2 regions of the Janthinobacterium sp. MP5059B genome follow, and region 2 is predicted to be linked to the other one. Evidence: predicted binding sites of a transcription regulator. Region 2 holds the regulator's gene; the other holds the start of a gene.
The links. Region 2 encodes sigma-54, which starts transcription at its own class of promoters, with help from an activator protein. Its sites were predicted from a motif close to TGGCANGNAANCTGCTTT; they were not measured.
Positions count from the first base shown of each region.

Region 1 (7,892 bases), on a different contig from region 2:
CTTGCTGGTGGCGCTGCGCGAATTGAACCTGGCCAGGGTGGCGCTGCTGCTGGATGACTTGCCGCCGGCGGCTGCGCCCGTGCTGGCGCCGCTGCAAGCCATGCTCGACCAGCATCAGTACCGCCAGCTGTGCGACTTGCTGGAGAGTGAGGGTGCGCCGGCGCACGCTTGAAAAGTGTGGGCTGACAACATCGGATTCGATGAAAAGACGGGCTAAGTGCCACCGATGGATGGTGCTAAATTGCAATAAAGATTATGATGATAGTACGTAGTTCATCGCAAAGAAATGTCTTGTCCAGCGCGGCAACGGATCGCCGCGCCTCATCCAAAGCTGAGAGAACTGCTACATGCACCGCGATTTTTCGGAAGTGAACTCGAAGGGCGAAGTACTGATCGTTGAAGATACGCCGGCTTCGCTGAAGCTGTTGAGCGATTTGCTGGGCGGCGCCGGCTATGCGGTGCGCCAGGCGCCGAACGGTGAACTGGCCCTGTGGACGGCCCAGGCGCGCCCGCCGGAGCTGATCCTGCTCGACGTGCGCATGCCGGGCCTCGACGGCTTTGAAGTGTGCCGCCGCCTGAAGGAGATACCGTCCCTGCGCCAGGTGCCGGTGATCTTCCTGTCGGCCCAGTACGACACGGACGACAAGGTGCGCGGCTTCGCGCTGGGCGCCGTCGATTTCATCGCCAAGCCCTTCCAGGCCGAGGAGATACTGGCCCGCACCGATGCCCACGTGCGCCTGGCGCGGGCGCAGCTGCAGCTGGCGCAGGAGCGCGCCAACCTGGAACGGCGCGTGGCCGAACGCACGGCCGAACTGGAGCAGGTGGCCAGCACGCTGGCGCGCGAAGTGCAGATCCGCCGCGCCAATGAAGAATTGTTGCGCTTGTCCGGCCAGGTCTTCGAAGCGACGCAGGACGCCATCCTGATCACGGATCCTGCCGGCGTCATCGTCACGGCCAATCCCGCCTTTACGCGCATCACCGGCTACGCGGCGCAGGAAGTGGTGGGCACGGACATTTTGCGCCTGCACGCCGAATACACGGGCGAAGCGGTGCTGCTGGCCCTGCGCCAGGGCTTGCGCAGCAGCGGCTGCTGGTCGGGCGAGGTGCAGACGCGGCGCAGGAGCGGCGACACCTATCCCTGCCTGCTCAGCGTCTCCACCGTGCACGGGCCCGACGGCGCCGTCGTCAACTACATCGGCGTCTTCCTCGACATCAGTGAGCGCAAGGCCGAGCAGCATCTGATCGATTTCCTCTCCTACCACGACGCGTTGACGGGCTTGCCGAACCGCGTGCTGCTGCGCGAGCGCTTCGAACAGGCGCGCGCGAACGCCCTGCGCGACAGCCAGCAAGTGGTGCTGATGTGCCTGGACCTGGACCGTTTCAAGAACATCAACGATTCGCACGGCCAGGCCGTGGGCGACAAGGCGCTGCAAGTGGTGGCGCGTTTCCTGTCCGGCTGCGTGCGCGAGGGCGACACGGTGGTGCGCCAGGGCGGCGACGAATTCCAGATCCTGCTGCAGGACGATGCCCTGCTGGGGCGCACCCTGGGGCTGGCGCAAACCATCCTGGCCGGCTTGCGCGAAGAACTCAGCGTCGATGGCGAGCGCCTGGCGCTGACCACCAGCATCGGCATCGCCATGTGCCCGGCCGACGGCGACAGCCTCGACGACGTGCTGCGCCACGCCGATACGGCCCTGGTGCGCGCCAAGGAAATGGGACGCGACCATTACGCCTTCTTCACGGAGCGCATGGGCAGCGATATCCGCGCCCGCCTGGCGATGCAGCAGCAGCTGCGCGGCGCCATCGGCCGCGATGAATTCGAAGTGCACTACCAGCCGCAGATGTGCTTGCGCACGGGCGCCTTGCTGGGCGCGGAAGCCTTGCTGCGCTGGGATAATCCGGTGCTGGGCAAGGTGCCGCCCGGCCTGTTCATCGCGCTGGCAGAGGAATACGGTTCGATTACGGCCATTGGCGAATGGGTGCTCGAAAGCGTGTGCGCGCAGATCCGCGCCTGGCACGACGCGGGCCTGGGCAGCATCAAGGTGGCCGTCAATCTGTCCGGCAAGCAGTTCGCGCAAGACCGCACGGTGCCGTTCGTCGAGGCGGCCTTGCGCAAATACGGCATCGCGCCCGCCTGCCTCGGCATCGAGATCACGGAAAGCACGGTCATGGGCGATCCGGACAAGGCCGTGGCGGCCCTGACGCGCCTGAAGGATATCGGCGTGGGCATTTCGCTCGACGACTTCGGCACCGGCTATTCCAGCCTGGGCTACCTGAAGCGCTTTCCCATCGACGTGCTGAAGATCGACAAATCGTTCGTCGACGATGTCACCACCAGCAGCAGCGATGCGGCCATCGCCCGTTCCGTCATCTCGCTGGCGCACAACCTGGACATGCGCGTCATCGCCGAGGGTGTGGAAACGCGCGAGCAGGTGGATTTTTTGACGGAACACGGCTGCGACGAAATGCAGGGCTATTACTTCAGCCGCCCCCTGGCCGCGGAAGCCTTCACGGCCTTGCTGCGCGAACGGCGCACCCTGGCCGTGGCGGCGGCCTAAGCGCCGCGGTGCGGCCGATGCACCATGCCGGTGCGTTCGCTGCAGCGCGGTGCACAATTCTCACTTTTATTTCCCCTGACGCTGGCACATATCCTGCTTAGGTAATCGCTTATTTGCGCGATTGCCCCGCATGCCAGACAGTACCCCTCCAGCCATGCTTTTGCAGGCCAGCGCGCACGGCGCCTGGCAGGCGCACTTGCGCCTGGGCTTTGCGCTGCACGATGGCGTCAGCCGCCTCGTCGAGCGTACGCACAGCGGCCCCCTGCGCGTGCAAAAGCCCCTGTATCCGGAGGGCGATCGCGTCTGCCTCGCCATCATCATCCATCCGCCCGGCGGCGTGGTGGGCGGCGACCAGTTGGCCGTCGACGCCACGGTGGGCGAGGGTGCGCACGCCTTGCTCACGTCCCCGGGCGCCGCCAAGTGGTACCGCGCCAACGGCCATGTCTCGGGCCAGCACATCATGCTGCGCGCCGCCAGCGGCGCGGCCATCGAGTGGCTGCCGCAGGAGAGCATTTTCTTCGACCAGGCTTGCGTGCGCCTGCGCCATGAAGTGGAACTGGCGGCCGACGCCAGCTACATCGGCTGCGACATCGTCTGCCTGGGCCGCAGCGCCTCGGGCGAAGTTTTCAACACGGGCAGCATCAGCCAGCAGGTGCAGATCCGCCGCGGCGGCAAGCTGCTGTGGTGGGAGCAGGGCGTGCTGGCCGCCGGCGGCGCGCTGATGGCCAGCCCGCTGGGCCTGGGAGGCCACACCGTGTGCGCCACCCTGATCGCCATCGGCACGCCCGTTTCTCCCGCCGTGCTGGCGGCCGTGCGCGAGATCGCCGTGCCGGACGGCGCCGCGTTTGGCGCCACGCACATGAAATCGCTGGTGGCGGTGCGCCTGCTGTGCGGCGACAGCGAGGCGGCGCGCCGCATCATGCTGGCCGCCTGGCAGCTGCTGCGTCCCGCCATGCTGGGGCGCGACGCCGTCGTGCCCCGCATCTGGAACACTTAATCAGGAAAGAAGCGCAAGGAAAACCATGGACCTGACTCCCCGCGAAAAAGACAAGCTGCTCATTTTTACGGCCGCGCTGCTGGCCGAACGGCGCCTGGCGCGCGGCTTGAAGTTGAATTATCCGGAAGCGGTGGCCCTGATCAGCGCGGCCATCATGGAAGGGGCGCGCGATGGCAAGTCGGTGGCGCAGCTGATGTCGGACGGTACGAAGATACTCTCGCGCGCCGACGTCATGGACGGCATCGCCGAGATGATCCCCGATATCCAGGTGGAGGCGACCTTCCCTGACGGCAGCAAGCTGGTCACCGTGCACCACCCGATACCTTAACCATACAAGCGACATTACAGGAGCCGGTCATGACCCCAGGCGAATACAAATTGGAAGAAGGCGAAATCAGCTTGAATGTCGGACGCGCCACGGCCACCGTGGTAGTGGCCAACCGGGGCGACCGGCCGATCCAGGTGGGCTCGCATTTCCACTTTTTCGAAGTCAACCCGGCGTTGTCCTTCGAGCGCTGGCGCGCCTACGGCATGCGCCTCAATATCACGGCCGGTACGGCCGTGCGCTTCGAGCCGGGCCAGCAGCGCACGGTGGAACTGGTGGCGCTGGCGGGCGAGCGCAAGGTCTACGGCTTCAATGGCGAAGTGATGGGCGAACTGCAAGATACTCCACCGGGAAAGGATTGAGATGGCCAGCATTCCCCGCAGCGCGTACGCCGAAATGTTCGGCCCCACCAAGGGTGACCGCATCCGCCTGGCCGATACGGAACTGTTCATCGAGGTCGAGCATGACTACGCGATCTACGGCGAAGAGGTGAAGTTCGGCGGCGGCAAGGTGATCCGCGACGGCATGGGCCAGTCGCAGCGCTGCGCGGCCGAGGTGATGGACACCGTCATCACGAATGCCGTCATCCTCGACCACTGGGGCATCGTGAAGGCGGACATCGGCCTCAAAAACGGGCTGATCTTCGGCATCGGCAAGGCGGGCAATCCGGACATCCAGCCCGGCGTGACCCTGGCTATTGGCGGCGCCACGGAGATCATCGCCGGCGAAGGCTTGATCGTCACGGCCGGCGGCGTCGATACCCACATCCACTTCATCTGCCCGCAGCAGATCGAGGAAGCGCTGATGAGCGGCGTGACCACCATGCTAGGCGGCGGCACGGGACCGGCCGTGGGCACGGCCGCCACCACTTGCACACCGGGGCCGTGGCACTTGCACGCCATGCTGGCGGCGGCCGACGCCTTCCCGATGAACCTGGGCTTCATGGGTAAAGGTAACGTCAGCCTGCCGCTGCCGCTGGAAGAGCAGGTGCGCGCGGGCGCCATCGGCCTGAAACTGCACGAAGACTGGGGCAGCACGCCGGCCGCCATCGACAACTGCCTGTCCGTCGCGGACCGCATGGATATCCAGGTGGCGCTGCACAGCGACACCCTCAACGAAGGCGGTTTTCTCGAACACACCTTGGCCGCCTTCAAGGACCGCACCATCCACACCTTCCACACGGAAGGCGCGGGCGGCGGCCATGCTCCCGACATCATCGCCGCCGTCGGCCAGGCCAACGTGCTGCCTTCGTCGACCAATCCCACGCGGCCCTTCACCGTCAACACGCTCGACGAGCACCTGGACATGCTGATGGTGTGCCACCACCTGGACCCGGCGATTGCCGAAGACGTGGCCTTTGCCGAGTCGCGCATCCGCCGCGAAACCATCGCCGCGGAAGACATCCTGCACGACATCGGCGCCATCTCGATGATGTCGTCCGACTCGCAAGCCATGGGGCGAGTCGGCGAAGTGATCATGCGCACCTGGCAGACGGCGCACAAGATGAAGGTGCAGCGGGGGGCGCTGGCGCCCGACACGGTGCGCAGCGACAATTTCCGCGCCAAGCGCTATATCGCAAAGTACACGATCAACCCGGCCATCACGCATGGGATCTCGCACGTGGTGGGCTCGATCGAGGCGGGCAAGATCGCCGACATCGTGCTGTGGAAACCGGCCTTCTTCGGCGTCAAGCCCTCGATGATTCTAAAAGGCGGCATGATCGCGGCCGCGCAGATGGGCGACCCGAACGCCTCGATTCCCACGCCGCAGCCCGTGCATTACCGCATGATGTTCGGCGCCTTCGGCGGCGGCCTGAAAAAGTCGTTTACGTTTGTCTCGCAGGCGGCCTACGACCTCGATATCGGCCACCAGATGAAATTGAACAAATCCGTCATCGCCGTGAAAAACATGCGCGGCTTGCGCAAGCACGACATGATCCACAACAGCGCCACGCCGCACATGGAAGTGGACCCGGAAACCTACGCCGTGCGCGCCGACGGCCAGCTGCTCGTGTGCGAGGCGGCCGCCGTGCTGCCGATGGCGCAGCGCTATTTTCTATTTTAAGCGGGAGACAAGCATGCTTACCTTGCATACCAAACTGGCGGCCGACGACAAGCGCGTCGCCGTCGCCCAACTGGTGCTGCCCTACGACCAGCGCGAAAAATGCCGGCTGCGCGCCGTGCTGTCGACTGGCGACGACGTGGCCGTGTTTACCGTGCGCGGCACGGTGCTGCGCGACGGCGAGCGCCTGACGGGACCGGAAGGGCAGGTGGTGCAGATCGTCGCCGCGCGCGAACCGACCTATCTGGTGCAGTGCGCGGACGCGCACACCCTGCTGCGCTGCGCCTTCCACCTGGGGAACCGCCACACGCAGGCGCAGGTGGGCGACGGCTTCCTGCGCATCCGCAAGGACGTGGTGCTCAAGGAGATGCTGGAAGGCTTGCAGGCGAGCGTGACGGAAGAAAGCGCGCCGTTCGAGCCCGAGGCGGGCGCGTACGGCGGCGGCCACGGCCACCACGACGGCCACGGCCAGCATTTGCTGGCGCCCGTGCCGCTGCGGCAGAAAATCCACCGCCCCGGTGACACTGCATGATGCAGGCGTCCGCCCTGCTGCATTTGCTGCAGTTCGCCAGTCCGGCCTTGCCGATTGGCGCCTACAGCTATTCGCAGGGGCTGGAGGCGGTGCTCGAATCCGGCCTGGTAGTGGATGCGGCCACGGCGCGCGAGTGGATCGCCCAGCATCTGACGCAAGTGGTGGCGCGTTGGGAAGCCCCGCTGTGCTGGCGCTTGATGCAAGCGTTCGAAGCGCAGGATCTGTGCGCCGTGCAGCGCTGGAGCGAGCGTTTCATCGCTTCGCGCGACACGGCGGAATTTCGCGCCGAAACCATCCAGATGGGATATTCGCTGACCAAGTTGCTGGCCGAGCTGGGCGTGGCCGACGGCGTGCTGATCGACATGCTGCAGGGCCAGCCGGAGGTGGCCTTGCCCACGGCCTATGCCTGCGCCGTGGCGGCGCTGGCGATTCCGCGCGAAGAGGCGCTGCTGGCCATACTGTTTGCGTGGGCGGAAAACCAGGTGCTCGTCTGCGTGAAATCCGTGCCGCTGGGGCAGGTGGCGGGCCAGCGATTGCTGCTGTCGCTGCGGCCCGAGCTGGAAGCGGCGGCCCTCACGGCGCAGACGTTACCAGACGACGAGATGGGCAACTGGGCGCCCGGCCTGTCGCTGCTGTCGATGCGGCACGAAGTGCAGTACAGCCGGCTGTACCGTTCCTGAAAATTTTATGAGAGAGCAAAAAATGACATCGATCACTTCCAATCCCCTGCGCGTGGGCATCGGCGGCCCCGTCGGATCGGGCAAGACGGCCCTGTGCGAAATGCTGTGCAAGGGCATGCGCGAGCGCTACGACATGGCCGTCATCACGAATGACATCTACACCAAGGAAGACATGGAAATCCTGCTGCGCGCGAATGCCTTGCCGGCCGAGCGCCTGATGGGCGTGGAGACGGGCGGCTGCCCGCACACGGCCATCCGCGAAGACGCGTCCATCAACCTGGAAGCGATCGCGCGCATGCAGGCAGATTTTCCGAATCTCGATTTGATCCTGGTCGAATCCGGCGGGGACAATCTGGCCGCCACCTTCAGCCCGGAATTGTCGGACCTCACCATTTATGTGATCGACGTGGCCGGCGGCGAAAAGATCCCGCGCAAGGGCGGGCCCGGCATCACGCGTTCCGATTTGCTTATTATCAACAAGACGGACCTGGCGCCGTATGTGGGGGCCAATCTGGACATCATGGCGCAGGATGCCAAACGCATGCGCGGCGAGCGCCCCTTCGTGTTTACCAACCTGCGCAGCGGCGACGGCGTGCAGATCGTTATCGACTTTATCCGCGAGCAAGGTTTGCTCGATCAACCAGGCAAGGAGCTGCAATGAGCGCAAGACTGATGAAGAATACGGCCGCCGTGGCGGCGCTGTGCCTGCTGGCCTTGCCCGCCATGGCCCACCCCGGCC
Region 1 covers NZ_LRHX01000010.1:244,719-252,610, forward strand. Annotated here, with positions in the region: gene JAB1_RS14035 (ATP-binding protein) at 1-172, shown strand, start outside; gene JAB1_RS14040 (GGDEF domain-containing response regulator) at 348-2,558, shown strand; gene JAB1_RS14045 (urease accessory protein UreD) at 2,689-3,555, shown strand; gene JAB1_RS14050 (urease subunit gamma) at 3,581-3,883, shown strand; gene JAB1_RS14055 (urease subunit beta) at 3,913-4,242, shown strand; gene ureC (urease subunit alpha) at 4,244-5,944, shown strand; gene ureE (urease accessory protein UreE) at 5,958-6,473, shown strand; gene JAB1_RS14070 (urease accessory protein UreF) at 6,473-7,153, shown strand; gene ureG (urease accessory protein UreG) at 7,176-7,814, shown strand; gene JAB1_RS14080 (HupE/UreJ family protein) at 7,811-7,892, shown strand, end outside.
Region 1: a site for sigma-54 is predicted at 2,641-2,658, ahead of JAB1_RS14045 (urease accessory protein UreD). Genes of this name have one in related genera too.

Region 2 (7,892 bases):
CGTTGCGCTGCACGCGCGCCTGGCCACGGACGACAGCGTGGGCCGCGCCGTGGCGATGTTGTTGCAATGCAAAGGAAGAGTCGTCGTCTCCGGCATCGGCAAATCTGGCCATATCGCGCGCAAGATTGCCGCCACCCTCGCTTCCACCGGCACGCCGGCCCTGTTCGTGCATCCGGCCGAAGCGGCCCATGGCGACCTGGGCATGGTCACCTCGGAAGATGCTTTTATTGCCATATCGTACTCCGGCGAATCGTCGGAACTGATGGCCATCATGCCCGTCGTCAAGCGCATGGGTGGCGTGCTGATTTCCATGACGGGCAAGCCGAATTCGAGCCTGGCGCAATTGGCCGACGTGCACCTGGATATTTCTGTTGAGAAAGAAGCCTGTCCGCTGAACCTGGCGCCGACGGCCAGCACCACCGTCACCCTGGCCCTGGGCGACGCGCTTGCCGTGGCCTTGCTCGACTTGCGCGGCTTCAAGGAAGAAGATTTCGCCCGCTCGCACCCGGGCGGCGCCCTGGGCCGTCGCCTGCTCACGCACGTGCATGATGTCATGCGCAGCGGCGAACGCGTGCCGAAAGTGCCCGTGCAGGCTTCCTTGCTGCAGGCGCTGGAAGAAATGACGAAGAAAGGCATGGGCATGACGGCCGTCGTCGACGCGGACAACCGCCCCGTGGGCGTGTTTACGGATGGCGACTTGCGCCGCATGTTCGAGCGCGTGCAGGATTTCACGCAAGTGGCGATCCGCGACGTCATGCATGCGCAGCCGCGCAGCATCGCGCCCGAACGCCTGGCCGTGGACGCCGTGGCCGTGATGGAGCAGTTCCGCATCAACCAGATGCTGGTCGTCGATGCCGACGGCAAACTGGTGGGCGCGCTGCATATCCATGATCTGACGCAAGCGAAGGTGATCTGATGGATAGCGTGGCGGACAACCTGGCACGCGCGGCCAAGGTCAAACTGATGATCTTTGACGTCGATGGCGTGCTCACCGACGGCAGCCTGCATTTCGGCCCGGACGGCGAGATGATGAAAACGTTTAATGTGTATGATGGCCTGGGCATCAAGCTGCTGCAGGAATCGGGCGTGCAGACGGCCATCATCAGCGCGCGCCGCTCGGCCATCACGGCGCGCCGCGCGCAAGACCTGGGCATTACCCACGTACACCAAGGCGGCCACGACAAGCTGACGCCGTTTCGCGAACTGCTGGCGCTGACGGGCTTGACGGAAGAGCAATGCGGCTATATCGGCGACGACGTCATCGATGCGCCCATCCTGAAACGCGTCGGCTTTGCCGTCAGCGTGCCGGGCGGACGCCCGGAAGTGCAGGGCCTGGCCCACCATGTGACGCAGGCCGGCGGTGGCCGCGGCGCGGTGCGCGAGATCTGCGAATTCCTGCTGCGTGCCCAGGACAATTATGCGCGCGTCATGGCGCCGTTCCTGGAGTGAGGCGCGCCGCCTCGCCAGTGACATTTGAAAGAGTGAAGCCCTATGCGTAAGCCAGGAGGCGCCCATCGCTGGCGCATGATTTTTACCGTGCTGGGCGCGGTTGTTGTCGCGCTGGGCAGCTTTTGGCTGCTCGAGGTGATGAACAAGAATAGCCAGGACATCACGGCCAGCAAGCATCTGGATGAGCCCGACTATTTCATTACCAATTTCAGCCTGGTGCGTATGGACTTGACGGGAAAACCCAGCTATATCGTGTCGGGCACCAAGCTCACGCATTATCCGCTGGACGATTCGTCCGATATCGACCGGCCCTTCGTGCGCAAGCTCACGCCAGGCATGCCACCGATGAACATGAATGCGGAACTGGCGCATATCGACCAGGACAATACCCGGCTGCAACTGCACCGCAATGTCGTGATCGACCGCGTGGCCAGTCCGAAGGCGCAGAACCTGACGGTCAAGACGGAAGCGCTGACGGTGTTCCCGGATGAGGAAAGAATGGAAACGGACGTGCCTGTCGATATCCTGACGGGCACCTCGCGCCTCAATGGCATCGGCATGAAAGCCAATAACGCCACCGGCGTGGTGGAAGTGCAGAATGCGCTGCGCATGGTCCTCCCGCCGAAACCGCGCCCGGCCGCGGCGGCAAAATGACAGAATGAAACAAGGAAACCATACTATGAAGAACATCTTGCTGTTGACCGTATTTTCCCTGGCCATCATGGGCGTGGCGCATGCCGAGAAGGCCGATTCCGAGAAGGAAGCCGTCATCACGGCACGTAGCGGCCACGTCGATGACATCAAGCAGGTGCGCACCCTGACGGGCGACGTCGTGCTGGTCAAGGGGACCCTGACCATGAAGGCGGGTCGCGCCGTGATCACGGAAGATCCGCAAGGCTACCAGTTCATTACCTTCTGGGCCGATCCCGGCAAGCTCGCCACCTTCCGCCAGAAGCGCGATGGCGCGGGCGACCTGTGGGTGGAAGGCGAAGCGGAGCGCGTGGAATACGACAACAAGACGGAAGTGGTGAAACTGTTTTCCAGGGCCAAGCTGACGCGCCTGGAAGGCACGAAAGTGACCGACGTGGCCAATGGCGCCTTCATCTCGTATGACAGCCGCAAGGAAGTGTTTGCGATGGAAAATTCCAACAGCGGCACCAGCACCCCGGATGGCGGCAGCGTGCGCATGGTGATCCAGCCGAAAACCAAGGCACCGGCGGCGGAGAAAGCGCCGGCCACGCCTGCGCCAGGAAAGAAATAATGGATAATACTCGTTGCGGCAGCACCCTGATCGTTCGCGGGCTGCAAAAAACCTATGGCAAGCGGCAAGTCGTGCATGATGTCTCGCTGCAAGTCGAATGCGGCGAAGTGGTGGGTTTGCTGGGCCCGAACGGCGCCGGCAAGACCACCTCGTTCTACATGATCGTCGGCTTGGTGCCGTCCGATGGCGGCAGCATCGATATCAGCGGCGTGGACATCTCCAGCCTGCCGATCCACCGCCGCGCGCAGATGGGCCTGTCCTACCTGCCGCAGGAAGCGTCCGTCTTCCGCAAACTGACGGTCGAAGACAATATCCGCGCCGTGCTGGAAATCCAGACCGTCGAAGGCCGTCCGCTGACGAAGGCCGAGATCGAGGTGCGCCTGGATAAATTGCTGGCTGACTTGCAGATTGAAAAGCTGCGCGAGAACCAGGCCCTGTCGCTGTCCGGTGGCGAGCGCCGCCGCGTGGAAATCGCCCGCGCGCTGGCCACCGATCCCCGTTTCGTGCTGCTCGACGAACCGTTTGCCGGTGTCGATCCGATCGCCGTGATCGAGATCCAGCGCATCGTGCGTTTCTTGAAGGAGCGCAATATCGGCGTGCTGATCACCGATCATAATGTGCGTGAGACGCTGGGTATCTGCGACCGTGCCTACATCATCAACCAGGGCTCGGTACTGGCGTCGGGGCGCCCCGACGACATCATCGCGAACGAGTCGGTACGCCGGGTCTATCTGGGCGAACACTTCCGCATGTAAGCCAATGAAACAATCATTGCAGCTGCGCACTTCGCAGCACCTGGCACTGACGCCGCAGTTGCAGCAATCGATACGCCTGTTGCAATTGTCTACCCTGGAATTGCATCAGGAACTAGAGCAATTGCTGACGGACAATCCCTTGCTCGAACGCCTCGATGATCCGCTCGACCGTTCGCTGCGCCTGCTGTCCGACGGTGCCTTGAGTTCCACGGCCGCGCCGGCCGAAGCGCCGCCCCAGCCGCCAGGCCAGGAGGTGCCCGCAGCGCCGGCCGAAGCGGAAACCTTTGATGGCGATGCCGGCGAGGGTCCGGCCGCCGCGGATGGCGGCGACAGCGACTGGAGCGAGGCGAGCCGGGGCAAGGCGCCCGACGACGAAGATTCGCGTCCGCAACTGGAGGCCCATCACTGCACCCTGCGCGAACACCTGATGGAGCAGATGCGCGTGACGGTGCTTGAATTGCGCGACCGCGCGCTGGTCGAGCTGATCATCGACGCGCTCGACGACAATGGCTACCTGGAAGAGTCGCTCGACGACATCCTGGCGCGCCTGCCGGAAGAGCTGGAAATCGACGCCGACGAGATGCGCACGGCCTTGTCTCTCTTGCAAAGTTTCGATCCGCCCGGCGTGGGCGCGCGCAATGCCTCCGAATGCCTGGCGCTGCAAATCAAGCGTTTGCCGCACATCGCCATGGTGACGCGCCGCATGGCCCTCGTCATCGTGGAAAAGCACCTGGCCTGGTTTGCCCAGCGCGATTTCAACAAGCTGAAAAAAGCCCTCGATTGCGACGATGAAGACTTGCGCGAAGCGCAGACGGTGATTCGCCAGTGCAATCCGCATCCGGGCGCCGTGTTCGCCTCGGACGTGTCCGATTACGTGGTGCCCGACGTCGTCGTCAAGCGCGCGCGCAATGGCTGGCAAGTCACCCTGAACAACGATGTCATGCCGCGCCTGCGCGTCAATGCCATGTACGCCAACTTGCTCAAGCAGGGCAAGGGCGAGGGCGCCATGGGCGCACAGTTGCAGGAAGCCAAGTGGCTGATCAAGAATATGCGCCAGCGCTTCGACACGATCCTGCGCGTGGCGCAGGCGATAGTAGAAAGACAAAAGAACTTTTTCTCGCATGGGGCCGTTGCCATGCGTCCCCTTGTGCTCCGTGAAATAGCTGATACACTGGGTTTACACGAGAGTACTATCTCGCGGGTAACAACTCAAAAGTACATGCTGACCCCGCACGGCATGTTCGAGTTGAAATATTTCTTTGGTAGCCACGTCGCCACCGAAGCGGGGGGCGAAGCGTCATCGACGGCGATACGGGCATTGATCGTGCAACTGACAGGAGCAGAAGACCCTAAAAATCCTTTATCCGACAGTAAGATTGCGGACATGCTGGGGGAGCAAGGCATGGTGATTGCGCGACGTACTGTTGCCAAATACCGGGAAGCGTTGAAAATTCCGCCAGTGAGCCTGCGTAAGTGTTTGTAAGTTTTTTTCGGTTCCTCTGCGGGCCGGATAGGATGGACCGCACGAACCCGATCATCTTTAGGAGTGTGTATGAATCTCACCATCAGCGGACATCATCTCGAAGTGACACCAGCCATCCGTGAATACGTACAAACGAAGCTGGAGCGCGTGAAACGTCATTTCGATCAAGTCATCGATATTGCCGTGATTCTGACCGTGGATAACCTCAAAGAGAAAGAAAAACGTCAAAAGGCTGAAGTCAACCTGCGTTTGAGCGGCAAGACTGTCTATGTGGAAAGCTTGGCGCACGACCTGTACGCCGCGATCGATACCCTGATCGACAAGCTCGATAGGCAAGTGATGAAATACAAAACCAAAGTGCAAGGGCACGGTAAAGAGGCGATCAAGCATCTGCCAGACAACTCCGAGGAAGAAGCCGTCGTCGCCGTCTAAGGCCACCCGCTTCCAGCAGTTGTGATCAACTAAGGGCGCACATCTTGCGCCCTTTTTTGCGCCTGGACCTTTTGAGCGCAATGTTCGCCGCGCAGGGGCTAAAATGTTTGCACTTTCACTTTTTTCCTGCCTGCCATGAGCGACTTCGTCCAGACTTCCATCCGCAACCGCACGGGCCATATCGTGCTCGACCGTCCGAAAGCCTTGAATTCCCTGTCGCTGGAGATGGTGCGCGCCCTGAGCGCGGCCCTGCTGGCCTGGCGCGACGATCCGCAGGTGGACGCCGTGGTGATCCGCTCCAGCAGTGAAAAAGCCCTGTGCGCCGGCGGCGACATCCGTTTCTTTTTCGATGCTGGCTTGGCCACGCCGCAAGGCGGCAGCGCCATGCTGGAAGATTTCTTTACGGAAGAATATGCTTTAAATCATTTAATTCATTTCTACCCGAAACCGTATATCGCCGTGATGGATGGCGTGGTGATGGGCGGCGGCATGGGCGTGGCGCAAGCCGGGCCGGGCAACCGCCTGCGCATCGTGACGGGCCGCACGCGCATGGCCATGCCGGAAGTCAATATCGGCTTGTTTCCCGACGTGGGCGGCAGTTATTTTCTATCCCGCCTGGCCGGCCAGCTGGGCCTGTACCTGGGCTTGACGGGCTTGACGATCAACGCGGCCGATGCCCTGTACACGGGGCTGGCCGATGTCTACCTGCCTGAGGCGCAGATGGGGGCGCTGCTGGACCTGTTCGAATCGACGCGGGGCGAGGCCTTGCCGGTGGCCATCAAGGCGCTGGCGGCGCCTTTCCAGGCCGAGGCGGGGGTATCTCCCCTGGCCACGGCGCGCACGGCGCTGGACCGCCATTTCGGCGCCCCTTCCGTGGCCGCCATCATGGCCTCGCTGGCGCAGGATGACAGCGCGTTCGCGGCCAAGGCGCTGGCGGCCATGCGCCTGCGTTCGCCCTTGATGATGTCGGTGACCCTGGAATTGCTGCAGCGGGGCGCCCACCTGGGCGTGGCCGATTGCCTGCGCATGGAGCGCACGGTGGTGCGCCATAATTTCGAACATGGCGAAGTGCTCGAGGGCGTGCGCGCGCTGGTGGTCGACAAGGACAATGCACCGCGCTGGAACCCTGCCAGCCTGGACGACGTCGATGCGGCCATGGTGGCGCGCTTCTTTGCCCCCGTCTGGCCAGCCGCGGCGCATCCGCTGCGCCACCTCGACTAATTAGCTGCGTTCGCGGTGGCGCAGGACGACGCGCTCGTTGGGGCCGAAATACTGCGCCAGCCGCTCCGCCATGTACACGGAGCGGTGCTGGCCGCCCGTGCAGCCCAGGGCCACCGTCAGGTAGCTGCGGTTGTCGGACTTGAATGACGGCAACCATTTCTCGATGAAGGCGCGGATGTCGGCCAGCAGTTCCAGCGCGCTCGGCTGCGCGTCGAGGAAGGCGATCACGGGCGCATCGCGGCCGTCGAGCGGGCGCAGCGCCAGGTCGTAATAGGGATTCGGCAAGGCCCGCACGTCGAAGACGAAATCGGCGTCCAGCGGCACGCCCAGCTTGAAGGCGAACGATTCGAAGAACAGGGTCAGCGGCGCGCGTTCGGAGGCGACGATATCCTTGATCCAGGCGCGCAGCTTGTTGGCGCTCAGTTCCGACGTGTCGATCACATGGCCCAGCTGTTCGATGGCTGACAGGCGTTCGCGTTCTTCCGAGATGCACTCGATCAGCGTGCGGCGACTGGCCGGATTCTGGTTCGGACGCAATTCGTGCGACAGCGGATGGCTGCGCCGCGTTTCCGAGAAGCGCGCCACCAGCGAATGCGTGGTGGCCGTCAAGAACATGACCTTGACGTCATGCCCCTGGTCGCGCAGCAGGGCCACATTGTGCGGCAGGCTGGTCAGCGACTCGGCGCTGCGCGCATCGACGGCGACGGCCAGTTGCGGTGTACCTTCGTCGAGCAGGGTCTGCACCAGGCTGGGCAGCAAGGCCGGCGGCAGGTTGTCGACACAATAGTAGCCGGTATCTTCCAGCACATTGAGCGCAACGGATTTACCGGAGCCGGATATTCCGGTGATAAGGACGATATGCATACGCCGATCATACAATAAAGATCGGCGCTCTGCTTCCAAGGCAATTATCTTTACAAATTATTGCAATTTGGAATGTGATATTGCCGGGATTGGCAGGGCGCTCTCGTCACGACCGTAGGTCGGCTTAGCGCGTCGCGCGTAAGCCGACACCGCGGCATGGGCCAACAATGTCGTCGGATTACGCACGGCGTTGCCGCGCTAATCCGACCTACTTGCTAATCGCCACTCATTGCCAACCTCTGCCGCTCCATGAACTCCTGCAAGGTATCGATGCCGCGCAATTGCAAAATCGTGTTGCGCACGGCCGCTTCCAGCAGTACGGCGATGTTGCGGCCGGCGGCGACGGGGATGACGACCTTGCGCACGGGCAAACCCAGCACGTCTTCCGTGGGGAACAGGAAAGGCAGGCGCTCGACTTCCTCTTCCA
Region 2 covers NZ_LRHX01000005.1:156,846-164,737, forward strand. Annotated here, with positions in the region: gene JAB1_RS04365 (KpsF/GutQ family sugar-phosphate isomerase) at 1-916, shown strand, start outside; gene JAB1_RS04370 (HAD hydrolase family protein) at 916-1,449, shown strand; gene lptC (LPS export ABC transporter periplasmic protein LptC) at 1,492-2,103, shown strand; gene lptA (lipopolysaccharide transport periplasmic protein LptA) at 2,129-2,710, shown strand; gene lptB (LPS export ABC transporter ATP-binding protein) at 2,710-3,465, shown strand; gene JAB1_RS04390 (RNA polymerase factor sigma-54) at 3,470-4,948, shown strand; gene raiA (ribosome-associated translation inhibitor RaiA) at 5,018-5,380, shown strand; gene JAB1_RS04400 (enoyl-CoA hydratase/isomerase family protein) at 5,516-6,601, shown strand; gene rapZ (RNase adapter RapZ) at 6,602-7,465, opposite strand; gene hprK (HPr(Ser) kinase/phosphatase) at 7,681-7,892, opposite strand, start outside.